Lacticaseibacillus paracasei subsp. paracasei: one gene and its partner. The protein of the gene in region 1 binds, or shares a complex with, the protein of each later gene. Links are inferred from orthologs where the notes say so. Each region holds a gene or a part of one and is shown on either strand. Other genes may lie near its edges.

What was found.
Region 2: the proteins of smc (region 1) and LBPC_RS06755 are in contact, whole or in part, in a crystal structure (PDB 3ZGX), measured with the Bacillus subtilis proteins. The link is inferred for Lacticaseibacillus paracasei subsp. paracasei from one-to-one orthologs.

The regions. Positions count from the first base shown.
Region 1 is NZ_AP012541.1:1,610,033-1,619,099, forward strand. Bases 1,851-5,922 are described here. They hold smc (chromosome segregation protein SMC), read right to left. Parts: upstream 5,606-5,922; coding sequence 2,051-5,605; downstream 1,851-2,050. Other genes in these bases: ftsY (signal recognition particle-docking protein FtsY), read right to left, coding at 1,851-2,051; rnc (ribonuclease III), read right to left, coding at 5,623-5,922. Also shown: LBPC_RS17265 (hypothetical protein), read left to right, coding at 217-411; LBPC_RS07910 (hypothetical protein), read left to right, coding at 674-988; more of ftsY, read right to left, coding at 1,056-1,850; more of rnc, read right to left, coding at 5,923-6,318; LBPC_RS07935 (ABC transporter permease), read right to left, coding at 8,523-9,067. UniProt on the Bacillus subtilis protein: Required for chromosome condensation and partitioning.
Region 2 is NZ_AP012541.1:1,362,101-1,369,924, reverse strand. What follows is about bases 1-2,829. They hold LBPC_RS06755 (segregation and condensation protein A), read right to left. Parts: upstream 1,864-2,829; coding sequence 1,138-1,863; downstream 1-1,137. Other genes in these bases: xerD (site-specific tyrosine recombinase XerD), read right to left, coding at 2,479-2,829; LBPC_RS06750 (hypothetical protein), read right to left, coding at 1,838-2,224; scpB (SMC-Scp complex subunit ScpB), read right to left, coding at 518-1,138; LBPC_RS06765 (pseudouridine synthase), read right to left, coding at 1-534. In the rest of the region: more of xerD, read right to left, coding at 2,830-3,360; LBPC_RS06740 (CvfB family protein), read right to left, coding at 3,365-4,243; LBPC_RS06735 (DUF441 domain-containing protein), read right to left, coding at 4,283-4,744; pyk (pyruvate kinase), read right to left, coding at 4,968-6,734; pfkA (6-phosphofructokinase), read right to left, coding at 6,793-7,752. UniProt on the Bacillus subtilis protein: Participates in chromosomal partition during cell division. May act via the formation of a condensin-like complex containing Smc and ScpB that pull DNA away from mid-cell into both cell halves.

The DNA of each region.
Region 1 (9,067 bases):
GCTTCGACTATCGGTGGATAACAGCCAAGAAATAGGGTCGGAGAAAAGATCGCTTTCTTGCAATTGCTTCAAAAACACATTTGCATCCGTAGAAACCTGCACATAAGGACCTTGAACGAGGTTGGCACATCGTTTTCAGACAGGAAAAGGCTTCCATAAAATATTGTTTGTTTTAGTCTTCTCGTGGAGTATTTACTGCAATTTTTAAAGACTGTGGTGCCAAGGCGGAGCAATCGTAGGCCAGATGGGGCACAGCCGTGCAAACAACACAGCGACCGGGCTTTGGAGCTGATGTTATTAGGCGACTTCGAGACCGGGCTTTGGGCTCGAAGCGCCGCCTCCGCTCTAGCTTCGCGTCGCCACCCCATCTGGCCGGAGATTGCGGAGTTTGGCACGGCAAGAAGGTTTTAGCCTAGCCCTTCCTACGATTGTTCGGAATTTAATGACTCACAAGTCCTACGAGGAAAATTATGGTTCATCCTCTCGGAGGTTCCGAAACGCGCGAACAGGCGCAGAAACCTGCACATAAGGACCTTGAAGCTAAATGGCCAAAACCCAGCCATTTAGCTTCAAGGCCACTTATGCTCCGGTTTCTAACCGCGCCTGTTCGCGCTCTTCCAGTTTCCCCTAGTTTCGTGGTACACTGAACATGTGAAAAATTGGAGGGAAGAATATGGTCTCAACCTTTATTTACTGGGCCGTGTTTGCCGCTCTCGCTGCTTGGGGACTGTGGAGTTTGGTCTTCTCATGTGTTTACCTGAGCAACCATGAAAACGGCAATTTGTGGTTCTTTGCTATCATTAATGCGATTCTTGGCCTTCTAGGCTGGTTATTCGCTTGGATCATGAGTAATACGGCATGGCAACAATACTGGTTTGCAAGTAAGGTGCAGCCATCTGCATGGTTCACCTACCTGCTCATCGGTTACCTTGTCTTGATTGTCCTACAGGTCATCCTTGGCCGGGAGAAGAAAGTGCAAGCAGCTTAATGTCATAAAAAAAGCGTCGTACTGGTTTTTCGCCAGCACGGCGCTTTTTCGTTATTCTTCATTTTAATTAAGCTTCGACCTGAATCAAACCCTTAAATAGTCCGGCCACAAATTTGGTTGGATCAAAAGCTTGTAAGTCGTCCATCTTTTCACCAAGGCCGACAAGTTTGACCGGTACATGCAGTTCATTGCGGATTGCCAACACAATTCCGCCTTTCCCTGAACCGTCAAGTTTTGTCAAAACAATTCCAGTGATTTTAGTTGTTTGATTAAACTCCTTAGCCTGATTAAGTGCATTTTGACCGGTTGTCGCATCCAGAACCAGCAAGACTTCCTGGGGTGCATCCGGCAATTCGCGGACAATGACCCGCTTGATTTTGTTAAGCTCATTCATCAAGTTGACCTTATTTTGCAATCGGCCAGCTGTATCAACAAGCACAACATCAAATTGCTCATCCTTGGCGCGTTTGACACCATCAAAAACCACCGCGGCCGGATCGCCGCCTTCTTTCGTGGCAACGACAGGTACATCAACCCGGCGACCCCATTCCTGCAATTGCTGGATGGCGCCAGCACGGAATGTATCGGCAGCAACTAGCAGAACCCGCTTACCTTCTTCCTTTAGCTGGTGGGCAAGCTTGCCGACCGTTGTTGTCTTACCAGCACCGTTGACGCCGACAAACAGGAACACACTTGGCCCTGATTCAGCAAAATGTAGGGCATTGTCTTCATCCTTACCAGCATCGCCATACATATCCACCAGCTTCTCCACAATCACACGGGAAACGGCCTTAGGGTCTTTGGCATTTTTAAGCTTAACTTCTTCACGCAGGTCGTCACTAAGCTTAACTGCCGTTTCAAAGCCGACATCAGACTCAATCAGCATCTCTTCAAGATTGTCAAAAAAGTCTTCGTCGACACTACGAAAATTAGCAAACAGTGCATTGAGTTTTTCACCAAAACTGCTGCGGCTTTTTTCTAGGCCCTCATCATATTTATTTTCTTCAGGCGTTTCCGGTTCATCACCGGTAAACGCCTTTTTGATCGCATCAAAAAGTCCCATTAATTGATCGCTTCTTTCTGTGATTGATCCAGACTAACAGCCATAATTCGGCTAACACCTGATTCTTGCATCGTGACACCATACAATACATTCGCCGCAACCATCGTGCCATGCCGGTGAGTGATGACAATAAATTGTGTGGCGCTAGCATAATGCCGTAAGAATTCACCAAATCGATTGACATTAACATCATCTAACGAAGCTTCAACTTCATCGAGGATGGAGAATGGTACCGGACGCACTTTTAAAATTGCAAATAACAGAACAATCGCCGTTAGCGCCCGTTCGCCACCGGATAGAAGGGAAAGCCGAGTCAGTTTTTTGCCAGGCGGCTGAGCGGAAATCTCGATCCCTGTTGCGAGCAAATCATCCGGATTCGTAAGGCTCAAATGTGCATGACCGCCACCAAACATTTGCGGGAAAATTGCTTCAAAAGCACTATTGGTCTGATCAAACATATCCTTAAATCTTGTTTTGACCGTTTCATCCAATTCGTGCATCGTTTCTTCTAACTGCTGCTTAGCCTCTAGAAGATCATCTTGCTGCTTGGTGAGAAATTCGTAGCGTTCATTGACTTCCTTAAACTGATCAATTGCGTTGAGGTTCACCGGTCCCAACTCATCAATGCCACGCTTTAAAAGCTTGAGTTTACTTTTCAATTCAGGAATTGGCGCGTGATCGGCTGTCACTGCTTCCTTAGCGGCCTCGTAAGTCAACTGATAATCCTCGGCTAAAGTATTCAACCGAGCATCCAAACCTAGTTTAACTCGATTCAAAGCAACCGCTTGCTGCTCAGAAGTTGCCATAGCTTGGTGTTGCTGCTCATAAGTGGTCGTAATACGCGCCGATATTTGACTCAGCTTACCACGATTTTCCGCCTTTTGTTGTGTTAATTTGGTTTGATCCGCCTTGAGCTGCTTTAATTCAGTTTGCAAATTCGCGATCGTAGCGGTACGACTGGCCTTTTTTGCAGCAGTTTCTTCGGCCGTCGCAGTAATGTGCTCAATTCGTTGTTGCAAATCGGTCGCTTGGGCTTGCGCATCGCGTGCTTGCGTCTGCCATTGCCGTTGCTGGTCATTCAAGGTCTGCAAATCATTGGTTGTGACTGCTAGCTTGGTCTTCAACGCATTAACCGTTGCTGCATGCTGGGTGCTGGATGCCGTTGCCGCCGCAACAGCCGCCTTAGCATTTTCAATAGTTGCTTGTGCTTCAGCAATATCTTGAACCAATTTTTTACCTTGGTGCTGCAACTCAGTTAATTTGGCACTAAGATCTGCTTGCGCCGTATCTGCTTGTTGCGCCGCTGCCAGCTGACGTTGCGCCTGACGCAAGGTTTCCGCTTGGGCTGTGTGCTGACTCGTAATTGTTGTCAACTTTGCGGTTAATGCCTGTGCCTGTTGGGAAGCCGTTTGCCAAGCTGCCTGGGCCACGTTTTCTTTTTTCGTCAAAGCAGTCAGATCAGCTTGCTTTGCCTTTAATGTTTCAACAAGCGTTTGCAGTTGGACCTTTAAATGCCGGGCCTCTTGACTGCGAGCAAGCGGCGATGCTTGGCGTCCCTGCTTGACTTGGCCCCCAGTCAACGAACCCCCCGGATTTAAAATGTCGCCAGCTGTTGTGACAATTCGATAACGATGGTGGGTGGTATTGGCAATCGCGATGGCATGTGGCAAGGTATCCACCATCAAAACGCTGCCGAGTAAGTTCGCCATGACGTGTGCCAAATCTGCAGGATATTGGGCTAATTGCAACCCAGTGCCTAAAAAGCCTTCAGCACCTTCAACCAACTGTAGAACCGCACTGGGCAGCTCTCTTGGCCGCATAACGGCAGCCGGCAGGAAAGTCGCCCTACCTGCTCGTTGTTGCTTGAGCAGGCTAATGGCGCGTTGTGCAGCCGCTTCGTCACGGGTCACAATGGCCTGTAAGTTGCTACCCAAGGCTAAGTCAAACGCCTGTTGATAGGCAGTTGGAACCTCAAGTAATTCTGCGACCGCACCAATCACTCCGGGAAGTTGATCCTTATGCTTTAAAACCACCCGAACCCCATTGTAAAAGCCAGCATAATCATCATTCAATTCGGATAACGTTTCATATCGCGCCCGACTGCGCTGATAGGTGGCCAGTTCGTCTTGATAAGCTTGCTGTTGGGCCGCCCGTTGTTGCTGCAATAGATCACGATCAGTTTTGGCCTGCTCAACGGCTGTTTGCTGTTCATCAACCTCTGCTTGCAACTGTTGCTGCTGCGTCAATAATGCAGTGACCTTGGCTTCCTGATCCTGTGCATGTTTACTCAGTTCGTAAATCCGACGATCATGCGCAGCATTTTGGCTGGCGGCTAACTGTTGATCTTTTTGTAAAGCAGCCTGAGCATTTTTGTTATCGGCCTGTGATTTTAACAGATCAATATAATGATTCTGGGCTACTTCCACTTGTTGATTCAGTTTGGCTGGATCCTGGTTTGCCTGTTTCTGCTGAGCCAATTCTTGCTTAATTGCTTGCTCTTTTTCGGCGGCAGCAGTTGTTTTTGTCTTAAGTTCCTTCAATCGCTGATTTGCTTCTGTTAACGCTTGTTGAGCACGCGCCAGTCGTTCCTTTAAATCGGCCAACGTGGTTTCAGCATTAGCAGAACGTTCACTAGATAGGTTGGCTTCTCCGCTAAGATTCTCAAGCTTCATCGACCGGCTCAAGACCTGGTCATTCAACTGATTAAGCTGGTTCTCAAACTGTCGATCTACGGCACTTAACCGCTCCGACTGATCTTCCAAATCTTTAACCTTCGCCGTCAAAGCGGCGATGGTTTCCTTGGTGACCTTAGCCTCACCTTGGGTTTTCTCCTGTTCAGTCGCTAGTTGTTCGATCTCTAAGGCTAATAAGGTTTGATGAATCTGATGATACTCGCCGGATTGTTGTTGATAGTCCTTAGCCAACGAAGCCTGCTCACGTAATGGTTCCACCTGATGCTTCAATTCCACGATAATATCGTTGATCCGCGCCAGATTATCATCGTTATTGGCGAGTTCTCGTTCTGCCTTGGTTTTCTGTTGTTTATATTTATAAACGCCAGCGGCTTCTTCAATAATGCCCCGGCGTTCTTCTGGTTTACTATTAAATATGGCTTCAACCCGCCCTTGGGAAATGAACGAAAAGCTTTCACGCCCTAAGCCGGAATCCATGAACAAATCCACGATATCTTTCAGCCGAACATCTTGACCATTTAATAAAAATTCAGATGTCCCATCTCGATAAAGTCGCCGAGTGACAGAAACTTCATCAGGTTGATTTTTCAGATAACCATCATGATTATCAAAAGTCATCGTGACAGATGCACGATTAAGCGCTGGTCGCGTATCAGTGCCTGCAAAAATCACATCGCCCATCCGTTCGCCGCGCAAGCTTTTAGCACTTTGTTCGCCTAAGGCCCAGCGGATGGCCTCAGTGATATTACTTTTGCCACTGCCATTAGGTCCGACAATCCCAGTTAAACCCGACACAAAATCAATCTCAGTTTTGTCTGCAAATGATTTGAAGCCATTAATGATTAAACGCTTTAATTGCATGATGACCCCAATTCTACTTACCGCTTCAAGCTGGCTAATGCAGCTTTTGCAGCAGCTTGCTCAGCCGCTTTCTTATTCTTGCCAAAACCGGTACCCAAAACCCGGCCATCGACTTCGACATCAACGTGGAACTGCCGCTCATGGGCTGGTCCCTGCTCATCTAATAAGTGATAAACAATCGCCACATCACCATTTTGCTGCAAAACTTCCTGTAAAGCCGTTTTGTGGTCTTGATCGGCTGAAAACTCACCCGCGTCAATTTTCGGGAAAATAATCTGCTGAGCAAACCGAATGTTGGCATCGCGTCCTTGATCAAGGTATAAGGCGCCATTGAAGGCCTCAAATAAATCTTCTAGCAACGTTAAGCGTTTCCGCGCCCCAGCTTTTTCCTCACCTTTGCCAAGTTTAATATACCGGTCAAAGTGCGCTTCTTTTGAAAAAGCCGAGAAGGCCGCTGTCTGAACAGCCGCTGCCCGAATTCGGGTGAGATCGCCTTCGGGTTTGTCGGGAAACTTGCGATACAAATAATCTGAAACTGTCAATTCCAAGACAGCATCGCCTAAAAATTCCAATCGTTCATTGTCTTTTAAACCTAATTCTTTATGTTCATTCACATATGAGGAATGCGTAAACGCCTCATCCAATAGACTGAGGTCATGAAATTCGATCCCATAACGTTGACGCAATTCACTCACAAACTCTGAGGCAACCATTAAAAATCCTCCTCGAAAATGCACGCATGAGCTCGTGAACGGCTTGGGTCATAAGTTTAGAAGTACCTATCAGAGGCTGGCTATCACTTCTAAGCAGCTGACACGCCATTGCTAAACCGGACGCATTCACGCGCTCTTTTTTTATTACCTTCTAATTATACAAGAGCGCACAAAAAAAGACACCTGCGATTGCAGGTGCCCTGTAAGATCTAACTTTTACTTAGAAGCACGGCTGCTGCTTGTAACAGTCATCTTAGCCCAATTCAAGTTAGCGGTTGATGCATAGTCAACACTCGCGTTCTTGACGCGCTTGTTAACCGGATAGATTTCTTGACGGTACAGAGTCGGGATGACAAATGCTTCGTCATTCGCATACTTCTGCCAATCTTTCAAAGCCTTGGCACGATAGCTAGCACTTAATGCCTTCTGGCCATCAATGTCGTTCAACAATTCGGTGTTCTTTGCGGAAACAAACCGACTGTAGTTGAATGGTGCTTTTTGAGAGTACAGATCCATTGGTGAAGGATCCGAAGAAAGACTCCAAGCCGCTGCGTAAACATCAACGTCCTTGTCATCCTTTTGAACTTTGTCGTAGAAAGAGTTAAATTCGATCGGACGACCTGTTGTCAACTTGACGCGCAGACCAATCTTCTTCCATTGCTGGATGTAGTTTTGTGCCATTGGTTGAGCGGTTGAGCCACCAGCCATAGTTGCAAAGTTGATTGTCAACTTCTTGCCATCAGGATCGGTTCGATAACCATCCTTGCCCTTCTTATAACCTGCCTTATCAAGCAAACTGTTGGCCTTCTTGATATTCAAGTTATAACCATCAATATCGGCATGAACATCTTTACCAAAGACTGGCGGAATCAAGGTTGTTGCGCGAGAACGCGTGCCGTTATAGAACTTAGCAGCCACTTGATCGTTGTTCATTGCGTAACCCATTGCCTGACGCAAACTCTTGTTAGCCATCTTAGCCTTAGGATTATAGATGTTTTCGCTCTTGCTATGGTCCCATTTACCTAACTTAAAGCCAATATAGTTATAGGCCAAGCTCTGTCGTCCAAGATTGTCATAACCGCCGATACTCTTCCAATCATTGTAGCTATCAGCTGGCATGTTATAAACAACATCGTACTTATGATTCTTCAATGCTGATGTAATAGAGGCAGTTGAAACATTTTCAAAAGTGATCTTGTCCAATGTTGGCTTGCCTTTCCAATAGTACTGGTTAGGCGTATATTCAATACTTTGACCGGCAACAATCTTGCTCATCTTATAAGGACCAAAGAAGAGCGGCTGTTTACGAACTTTGTCGCTTGACTCTAGCTTGTCAAAAGCAACGTCATGTAGATAGTGATATGGAGCCGCGTTTTCAAGGAAATAGCCGTTCCCTGAAGTACCAAACGAAGGCTTCATCTGCTTGAAGTGAATGACCATTGTATCGCCATTATCACCCTTGGGCATGGTCAATCCAGAAATTGAATCAGCTTTACCATCATGGTATTCGGTCAAGCCTTCGATGTTCTGAAGGGATTCAGTAATACCGTTGGCTCTTAGTAGCTTTGTTAGCCATGATTTCATACGCATAAACCAAATCACGGGCAACGACTGGTTGACCATCAGACCATTTAACATTTGGTTTCACAGTCACGGTAATCGTCTTGGCACTATTGTCCTGCTTCAAGGTCGCAGCTCCGGTGTTGTTGAACTTAAATTTGCTGTTGTAAGCAAATAAAGACTCTGCTGCCGGGCTCATATATTGATTGTCATAATTGTCGGTGTACAGCTCTTCGTTAAAGACCCCCTTAAATGGTGAATCATTAACCACCGCCACATTGACATTACCGCCTTTGATCGCCTTTGCGGAGTTGTTGTAAGAAACCGGGAACTTCACAGCTTTATTAGCTGTACTTGAGCTGGAGTTCGAGCTCTTACTGCCACAGGCTACCAAGGTGATCGATAAAGCGGTAGCGAGCGTGATCATTCCGAACACAGAACGCTTCTTCATACTTTTTCCCCCTTCCGCGTCGTCATCGCAATATGTAAACGAAGCAACGCTTCATGTGAGTTAAATGATAGCATAATTAGAACAGAAAAACCAACTTTTGGGCACATTTTTTACTTTTTTTCTTCAAAAAAGGAGAGACACTTCGATTTCTCTAAGTGTCTCTCCAGTGATTTTCAGAAAATGAAAGTCAACCTCATCCGCGACGCTGGCGTGAATCCGCTGCACGACGCAGTGCTTGACCCACAAAGTTGATCGACAGGGATAGTGTCAGCAAGACCAACACGGCTGGGAACCAAACCCACCAACGATCAAAGATCAGGTCGGGGTTGGAGGCATAGCCGATCAGCGTCCCTAAACTAGGCGTCTCCATTGGCAACCCAAAGCCTAAGAATGACAGAGCGGTTTCAATCCCAATGGAACTGGCGATGGTTAAGGTCAAATCAGTGATGATTAAGGAACTGATGTTAGGCAAGACGCCGGTGAACATGATCTTGAAATTAGAGGTTCCCGACGTTTTCGACGCCATGACATACTCACTGCGCGCTTCAGAGAGCACCAGCGAGCGCATCAGTCGAGTGGTCGTCATCCAATAGAACGCCGCCATAATTAAGATAATGGTGATGACGTTGTACTGCGGAATAATCGTGACCAAGACAATGATCACCAGCAATGATGGAATGATCATCCAGAAATCGACCAGTCGCATGATCACGGCATCAATCAAGCCGCCGAAGTAGC
Region 2 (7,824 bases), 240 kb from region 1 along the record:
TTTTTTAGCCTTATCAGTCGAGATAATGTCTACTTTAGCAGGCGCAGTCATCTTGCCATCAACCTCGACACCTGTTTTGAGCGGAGCCAAGGCAGGTCGATTCGGTACACCTTGAACCTTGGCTACATATTTTTTCTCAAGCGCGTAACGTGGATGCATCAAATGGTTGGCTAAATCGCCATCGTTTGTCATCACAAGTAAGCCGCTTGTATCGTAATCTAATCGGCCAACTGGATAAAGACGCTCAGTAATATCCTTAAAGTAATCGGTGACGACATCACGTCCCTTATTATCTTGAACAGCACTAATCACGCCGCGCGGTTTATAAAAGAGAAAGTAGCGCTTAGCCTCTTTGCCAATCGGCACGCCATCCACTTCGACTTCATCATGCGGACCAATCTTGATGCCCATTTCAGTTTCAATTTGGCCATTAACTTTGACATGGCCAGTTGCAATCAACGTTTCCGCATGTCGACGCGAAGCAATACCGGCATTTGCGATAATTTTTTGAAGCCGTTCAGTTTTGGTTGTCATGTTGTTGATTTTGCTCCATTTTCTTTTCGTCTATAGTAGCTTCCTCTTGATCATCATCGTGCCGAAATGCCGTAAACAAATCAACCTCACCTGTATCGGCAGGCGCATCAGCTAGCGGTGGTAAATCAGCAAGGCGGTTCAACCCAAAATAGTCAAGGAAAAACTGAGTTGTCGCATATAAAATTGGTCGACCAGGGGCTTCTTTTCGGCCTGCCTCTTTGATGAGTTGTCGCGCAGCCAAGGTAGTTAATGCACCTGAGCTTTGAACACCGCGAATTTCGTCAATTTCAATCCGGGTAATCGGTTGCTGGTACGCGATAATCGCGAGCACTTCTAACGCAGCCTGCGATAATCCCGCAGCTGGCGGCCCAGCAAAATATTTCTTGATTGCAGGTGCGTACGCTGGTTTGGTCAGTAAATAATACCGGTCCGCAAACTGCTGCAATTGCAGGCCACGCTGATCATCAGCAGCCAGCCGTTGTCGATACGCGTCTAATTGCTGTCGCATCGCGCTTTCGCTGATTTCTAAAATGCCGGCCAGCTCACCCAGCGTCACGCCGCTTTCGCCAGCTGTGTAAAGGATTGCTTCTAGTGCTGGCTCCATTAAGCAGCCTCCTTCAAGTTCACTGTGATTGGATCAAAAGGCGCCTCTTGTTCACAAATAACCTGATCATTTTTCATCAATTCAAGTAAAGCCAGAAAAGTCGTCACAACCTGCTCAACCGACTGAACCGACAGTAAATCAGCAAAGAGACATTGCCCGCCTTTTTGCAATGTCTGTAGCACTTCGCCGATTCGTTTTTCAACGGATACAGGTTCGGTTTCAATGTGGGCAATGGTTTGGCGAGTGGCTTGTTGTGCCTTCATCACACGCGCCATGGCCGCTTGTAAATCAACTAATTTCACCGAACCTGGCGCAAGTGGCACAGCCATTTTGGCGTCTGGCAATGTGGTTGGCTTGGCATAGGCTTGTGCGCGTTTAGCCTCGCGTGCTTTCAAATCCTTTGCCGCTTCTTGGTAGACTTGATAGGTCAATAATTGTGCCACTAAATCTGCTCGTGGATCTGGCGCCTCATCAGGAGCCATCGTTTCGGGTTCAGGTTGCGGCAACAAAAGGCGACTTTTCAAGACCATCAAATTAGCGGCCATGACAAAATAATCGCCGGCCACGTCCAGCGCCAGATCCTGCATTTGATGCAGGTAATCTAGGTATTGAGCGGTGATCTCAGCGATCGGAATGTCGTAAATGTCAACTTCATTCGTCCGAATCAAGTGCCAAAGCAAGTCTAACGGTCCGGAGAAGTCATTCAGCACGAGTGTCAGTGCCATGGTCATCCTCTTTTCGAAACTTGTTAAAGGCGGCGATTAGCGGTGCATGTTCAAGGGCACCCATCAATTTCTTGTTTGGGAAAAGTTCAGTCAGTTCAGTCAACGCGGCAAATGCCGTTGCTTGGTCACGAAAATTAGGTGAAAAGCTTAAATGCCGCACCAAAACAAAGTCAGCACTTAGTTCAATGCCAACGACACCAACAAAATCATTCTTATGTTTGTATAGATACAACGCATGGGAATCATCTTCGGTGTACATCTTGAGTTCTGTCTTTAAATGCCCGACATCTTTCAGATCCGGAATAAAAGACAACAATCCCATCGCGATCTTCTCATAGTCGTTTTTGTATTTAACCAGCATGTTTGCCTCCAAGAGATACTCTCGTAACACTCTATCATAGAAACGCGGCAGTAGCAAAGGGCAGAGCGTGAACGTATGTGTCAAGCTTTTCTCGGTTCTACGCTAATCAAGTTTAATTCTATTGTCCGATTTGGCTCCGCCAACGCTCTGCTTTCTATCTTAGTATTCGAGCTAGACTGCCCATGGCAATGCTGATGGCCACAATCTCTTAGTCATCAAACATATTCTTAGAAAGGAACACCCTGTCAAAATAGCTACCCGCGCGGATGCGTTTTATGATAGACCGCAACCAGATGTTGATTGCTTAAATGGGTGTAAATCTGGGTCGTGCTGATGTCGCTGTGGCCGAGTAGTTCTTGAACCACGCGCAGGTCAGCACCGTTTTCGAGCAACCTTGTCGCAAAGCTGTGACGAAGAGTATGCGGTGTGACATCTTTTTCAATGCCGATACTTGCAATATATGCTTTGAGGTTCTTCCAGATCCCTTGGCGAGTCATTGGGCCACCGTGAAAATTGACAAAAACGTTTTTAGGTTGTACTCGTTTGAGTAATTTGGGTCTGGCCTCTTGCAGATAGCGATCCACCCATTGTGTGGCTTGCGGACTAATGGGAACCAGTCGTTCTTTGTCTCCTTTACCAGTCACTTGAAGTAGATTCATTGCCAAATGCAATTGATCAAGACGTAAATCAACAACTTCTGAAACCCGTAACCCAGTGGCATACATCAACTCAAAAATAGCGCGATCACGTAATCCCAATGGCTTGTCGGTATCTGGTTTGGCCATCAAAGCATCGACTTCTTGACTCGACAACGTTGCTGGTAAATGTTGGGCACGTTTTGGGGTGTCAATCTTGGTCATTGGATCAGCTGAAATTGCCCCTTCACGCAATAAAAACCGATAAAACTTGCGTAAAGCAGAAATCATGCGGCTAACTGAAGCAGGTGCCTTGGTGGCATTCTGCTCCTTTAAAAAGGACTGGATGGTACCGAACTCCTCAGGAAATGTCCTTCTTTTTCGGGCCGCTAGCCAAGCCGAAAAAGTGATCAAATCCTGCTGATAGCTAGTTTGGGTGGCTTTTGCCAATCCGCGTTCAACATTTAGATAATGAATAAAATCCGCGATCAACCCATGCATGATGTTACTCCCGAGACGCCTTGGCTGCGGCCGTCAAAATCGTATACCCAGCTTCCTCTTTCACTAAGCCAGCCTTCAACAAATGGCCCAGTGCGCGCTTAAAGGCGCCTTTACTGATGCCAAAGGTTTGCTTAATCGCTTCAGGATCGCTCTTATCCGTATAAGCAATTTTTCCTGAAGGATCATGCTGCAAAACTGCCAAGATCATGCCAGCATCATCACCGATGGCCTGATAGGCACGTGGTTTTAGCGACAAATTCAGCTCGCCATTGGCACTAACCCCGATCACGCGAGCATGCAAAATTTGCCCAAGTCGCGGTTCAGCATCGCGCTCACTTGGATGGATAAAACCCAAATAAAAATCATCGGTCAAGACACGCGTTCCAGCCATCTTCAACCGATAAGCCGTGGCAGTAACATCAGCATTCATCTGCTCAGGCTTCGCGCGATTTGCAACCGCGTGGATGATACTTTCATCAGCCAGATTGCCCCACATCCGGTCTTTTTTGTCGACTGTTAAGGCAACCATTAATTGATCGCCTTTTTGCGGCCATAAACGGCTGATTTCAGGTAACTGGTCTTCACTAACCACAATATCTTTGTCTGGTAAGCCGATGTTCACAAATACCCCAAGATCCTTACGCACTTCGACTACTTTCGCAAAAGCGTAATGGTCGCGGCCAACTGTCGGAACTTTTGTGGTTAACCGAGCCTGCCCTTGCTTATTTTCATAGGCAAAACCCTCAACATCACTGCCAACTTCTGGAAGTTCAGCCAACTCACTGCGATCAATGGCCAAAGTGACGCCATCATGCTGAGCAAAGACTTCCGTGTCATTGTGATCCGTCACTTGTGCGGTGACAATACTGCCATTAAAATTCATTTATTTTTCTCCTTAAACCAGCGCCATAGTTGCCGGTCATTAATGTCCAGGAACAAGATTAAAAACGGTCAAGATAACATAGGTGAGGCCACTGGCGATCACCGGTCCAGCCGCAATGCCCTTTAAGAACACGACGCCAATAATTGTGCCAAAAACCAATGCCACAGTCATTTCCGGGCTCATTGCCAGCAGACCGACACCCTTTGCCGACAAAACAGCGACTAAAACGCCGCACCCGATCGCAATCCAGCCAGCCGGACTTTTAATGACATTAAGAAGCTCTTTAAAGCCGATCTCACCCGTTGCAATTGGCACCATGATAGCGGCTGAAATCACAGTCACGCCCCAATTGATCCCTTGCGTCTGAAGCAATTTCAAAAAGTTTTGAGTTTGCGGGATCAGCTTGAGAACCATCACAGCACTGACCCCAATTATCAGGCTTTTATTTTTGCCGACAATTGCAATTGCTAAAATACCTAGTAAAAAAAGCCAACTCTCCACAAGTGTTCCCTCCATCATGATGCTGACCAAACTGCCAGCGTTATCGCTTACGAGATTGCATACTGTTTCTTATTATAAGCCACTCGCACGCACCTGACGACCTCTGCTCATACATTTATCAGTAAGTTGCTCAAAACAGGCAACGCTACTGTTTTTTTGGAAGAAAAAAACTCCCAAATTTCCTTGAGAGTTTTTCCTAACCTTTAACAGGTCATTTTGAAGATTAAAGGGCGTTGGTAGCACCTTTGTAGATGATCCCACGACGGGAGTCAACAGTAATGATCTGGCCATCGGAGATGACGCTGGTAGCATTTTCAGCACCAACAACAACTGGGATACCCATAGCAATACCAACAACAGCTGCGTGACTGGTCAAGCCACCGGTTTCAACAACCAAGGCAGCTGCTTTTTCGATTGCTGGCAAATAATCTTTGTCAGTCGTCTTAACAACCAGAATGTCACCCTTTTGCATCTTAGCAGCAGCTTCTTGAGCATTGCTTGCGATGACTGCCTTACCAATCGTGGATTCGTCGCCGACACCTGAGCCTTGAACCAGCTTGGAGCCAATGAGTTGAACCTTCATCACGTTGGTTGTGCCAGATTCACCAACAGGAACACCGGCAGTGATCAAGATCAGATCGCCTTCCTTAGCAAAGCCAAGGTCTTGGGCCTTCTTGGTTGCCAAGTCGAACATAGCATCGGTGTTAGCAGGCTTTTCAGCAATGATTGGGTAAACGCCCCAGTTGACCATCAGGCCGCGTTGGGTCTTTTCGCTGAAGGTAATGGCAAGAATGTCAGCCTTCGGACGATACTTGGAAATCATGCGGGCAGTGTAGCCGGATTCGGTCGCAGCAACAATGGTCTTAACCCCTAAGTTGCGAGCCGTGTGTGCAACACTTTGGCCAACAGCTTCGGTGACGTTCTTGTTACTGTATTCCTTCAATGCGAAGGCATCCTGATCCATCATCGCTGCTTCGGTGTATTCGTCAATCCGAGCCATTGCAGCAACGGATTCAACCGGATAGTCACCATTAGCAGATTCGCCAGAAAGCATCGTTGCATCGGTGCCATCAAACACGGCATTGGCAACGTCGTTTACTTCGGCACGGGTAGGACGTGGGTTTTCTTGCATGGAATCCAACATTTGTGTAGCCGTGATAACCGGCTTACCCAAAGAGTTGCACTTCTTGATCAAGCGCTTTTGAACGATCGGAACATGTTCAAATGGAATTTCAACACCCATGTCGCCACGAGCAACCATTAAGCCATCGGAAACCTTCAAGATGTCATCAATGTTGTCGATGCCTTCTTGTGATTCGATCTTAGGGAAGATCTGAACATTAAGTGCGTTCTTTTCTTCAAGGAGTTCACGAATGTCTAAAACGTCTTGAGGCTTACGAACAAAGGAAGCAGCAATGAAGTTGATCCCGTTGTCCAAGCCGAAACGAATGTCATCGGAGTCTTTTTCCGTAATCCCAGGCAAGTTGATGGCAACACCAGGAGCGTTGACACCCTTCTTACCACCAAGGACACCGTCGTTTTGAACAACGGTAACGAGTTCACGGTTCTTTTCGTCCTTTTCGGTGATCTTCATGTCAATCAAGCCATCATCAAACAAAACATGGCCGCCAACGTGAGTGTCATCATAAAGGCCAGGATAGGTAACAGCAACTTTTTCCTTGGTGCCTTTCAGACTTGCATCCATGGAGATGCGAACTTTGTCACCGGTGTGAAAATCGATCTTACCATTCGGGGTATCTTCAAGAGTTGTCCGAATTTCGGCACCCTTCGTATCCAGCATGATACCAACGGTCTTACCCGTGATCTTTTCAGCTTCGTGAACCATGTTCATCCGTGCCAAATGCTCTTCATGATCACCATGTGAGAAATTGAAACGGAAAACGTTGGCACCCGCTTCAATCAACTTAACGATGATATCAGTGGTGTTACTTGCAGGTCCAAGCGTGCTGACGATCTTGGTTTTTTTCATAAGTGAAATCGCTCCTTGAAATTATTTAAACAGACGTTAATGTCGTTTGTTTACGAGATTAAAATGTTAACTCTTCCGCTAAGGTGTAGAGCGAAAGTTCTGCGTGATGCTTGGCATCAAACAAGGTCCGAACATCATGTGCCGTGATCTTGTTGTTTTCAATGCCGACAGCCAAAGCGCCTTTGCCTTGCAACAAAAGTTCAACCGCGTATGAACCCATTTGTGAAGCCAAAACGCGATCACGTGCGGACGGTGCACCGCCACGAACAATGTGTCCCAGAACTGTCGAACGTAATTGGAAATCGCCATGTGCGGCTAATTCCTTGGCAAATTGATCAGCGTGCATCACGCCTTCTGCCAAAAGAATGACCGCATGCTTTTGACCACGTTCACGAGAACTTTGCAACTTCGACGCAATTTTCTTAACGTCAAAGTCGTGTTCTGGAATGATGACATCCTCGGCACCACCGGCGACGCCCGACCAAAGGGCAATGTCCCCAGCTTCACGACCCATGACTTCAATGACAAAGGTTCGTTCATGTGAAGCCGCGGTATCGCGAAGACGGTCAACAGCTTCCACAACTGTATTAACGGCAGTGTCAAAGCCAATCGTGAAGTCCGTGTAAGGAATATCGTTGTCGATCGTTCCTGGCAGGCCAATGGTGTTGAAACCGTGACGCGTCAAAGCTAGTGCACCGTGATAAGAGCCGTCTCCGCCGATGACGACCAACGCCTCGATGCCAAACTTGTTTAATTGTTCGACCCCGCGCAACTGGCCTTCTTCTTGCGCAAATTGTGGATAACGTGCGGAATATAACATGGTCCCGCCGCGTTGAATCTTATCACCGACAGTTGATTCATTCATTTTGAAAATGTCGCCGGCAACTAACCCAGCAAATCCATAATTGATGCCATATACTTCAAGGCCTTCGTGCATCGCCTTGCGAGCAACAGCGCGGACCGCGGCGTTCATGCCAGGCGCATCCCCGCCACTGGTCAAAATACCAATGCGTTTCATTATTTCACCTCATGCATATTCTTTTGCGATTTGTCCCATCACAAATACTCATTGAGTTTACCACTTTTCAGA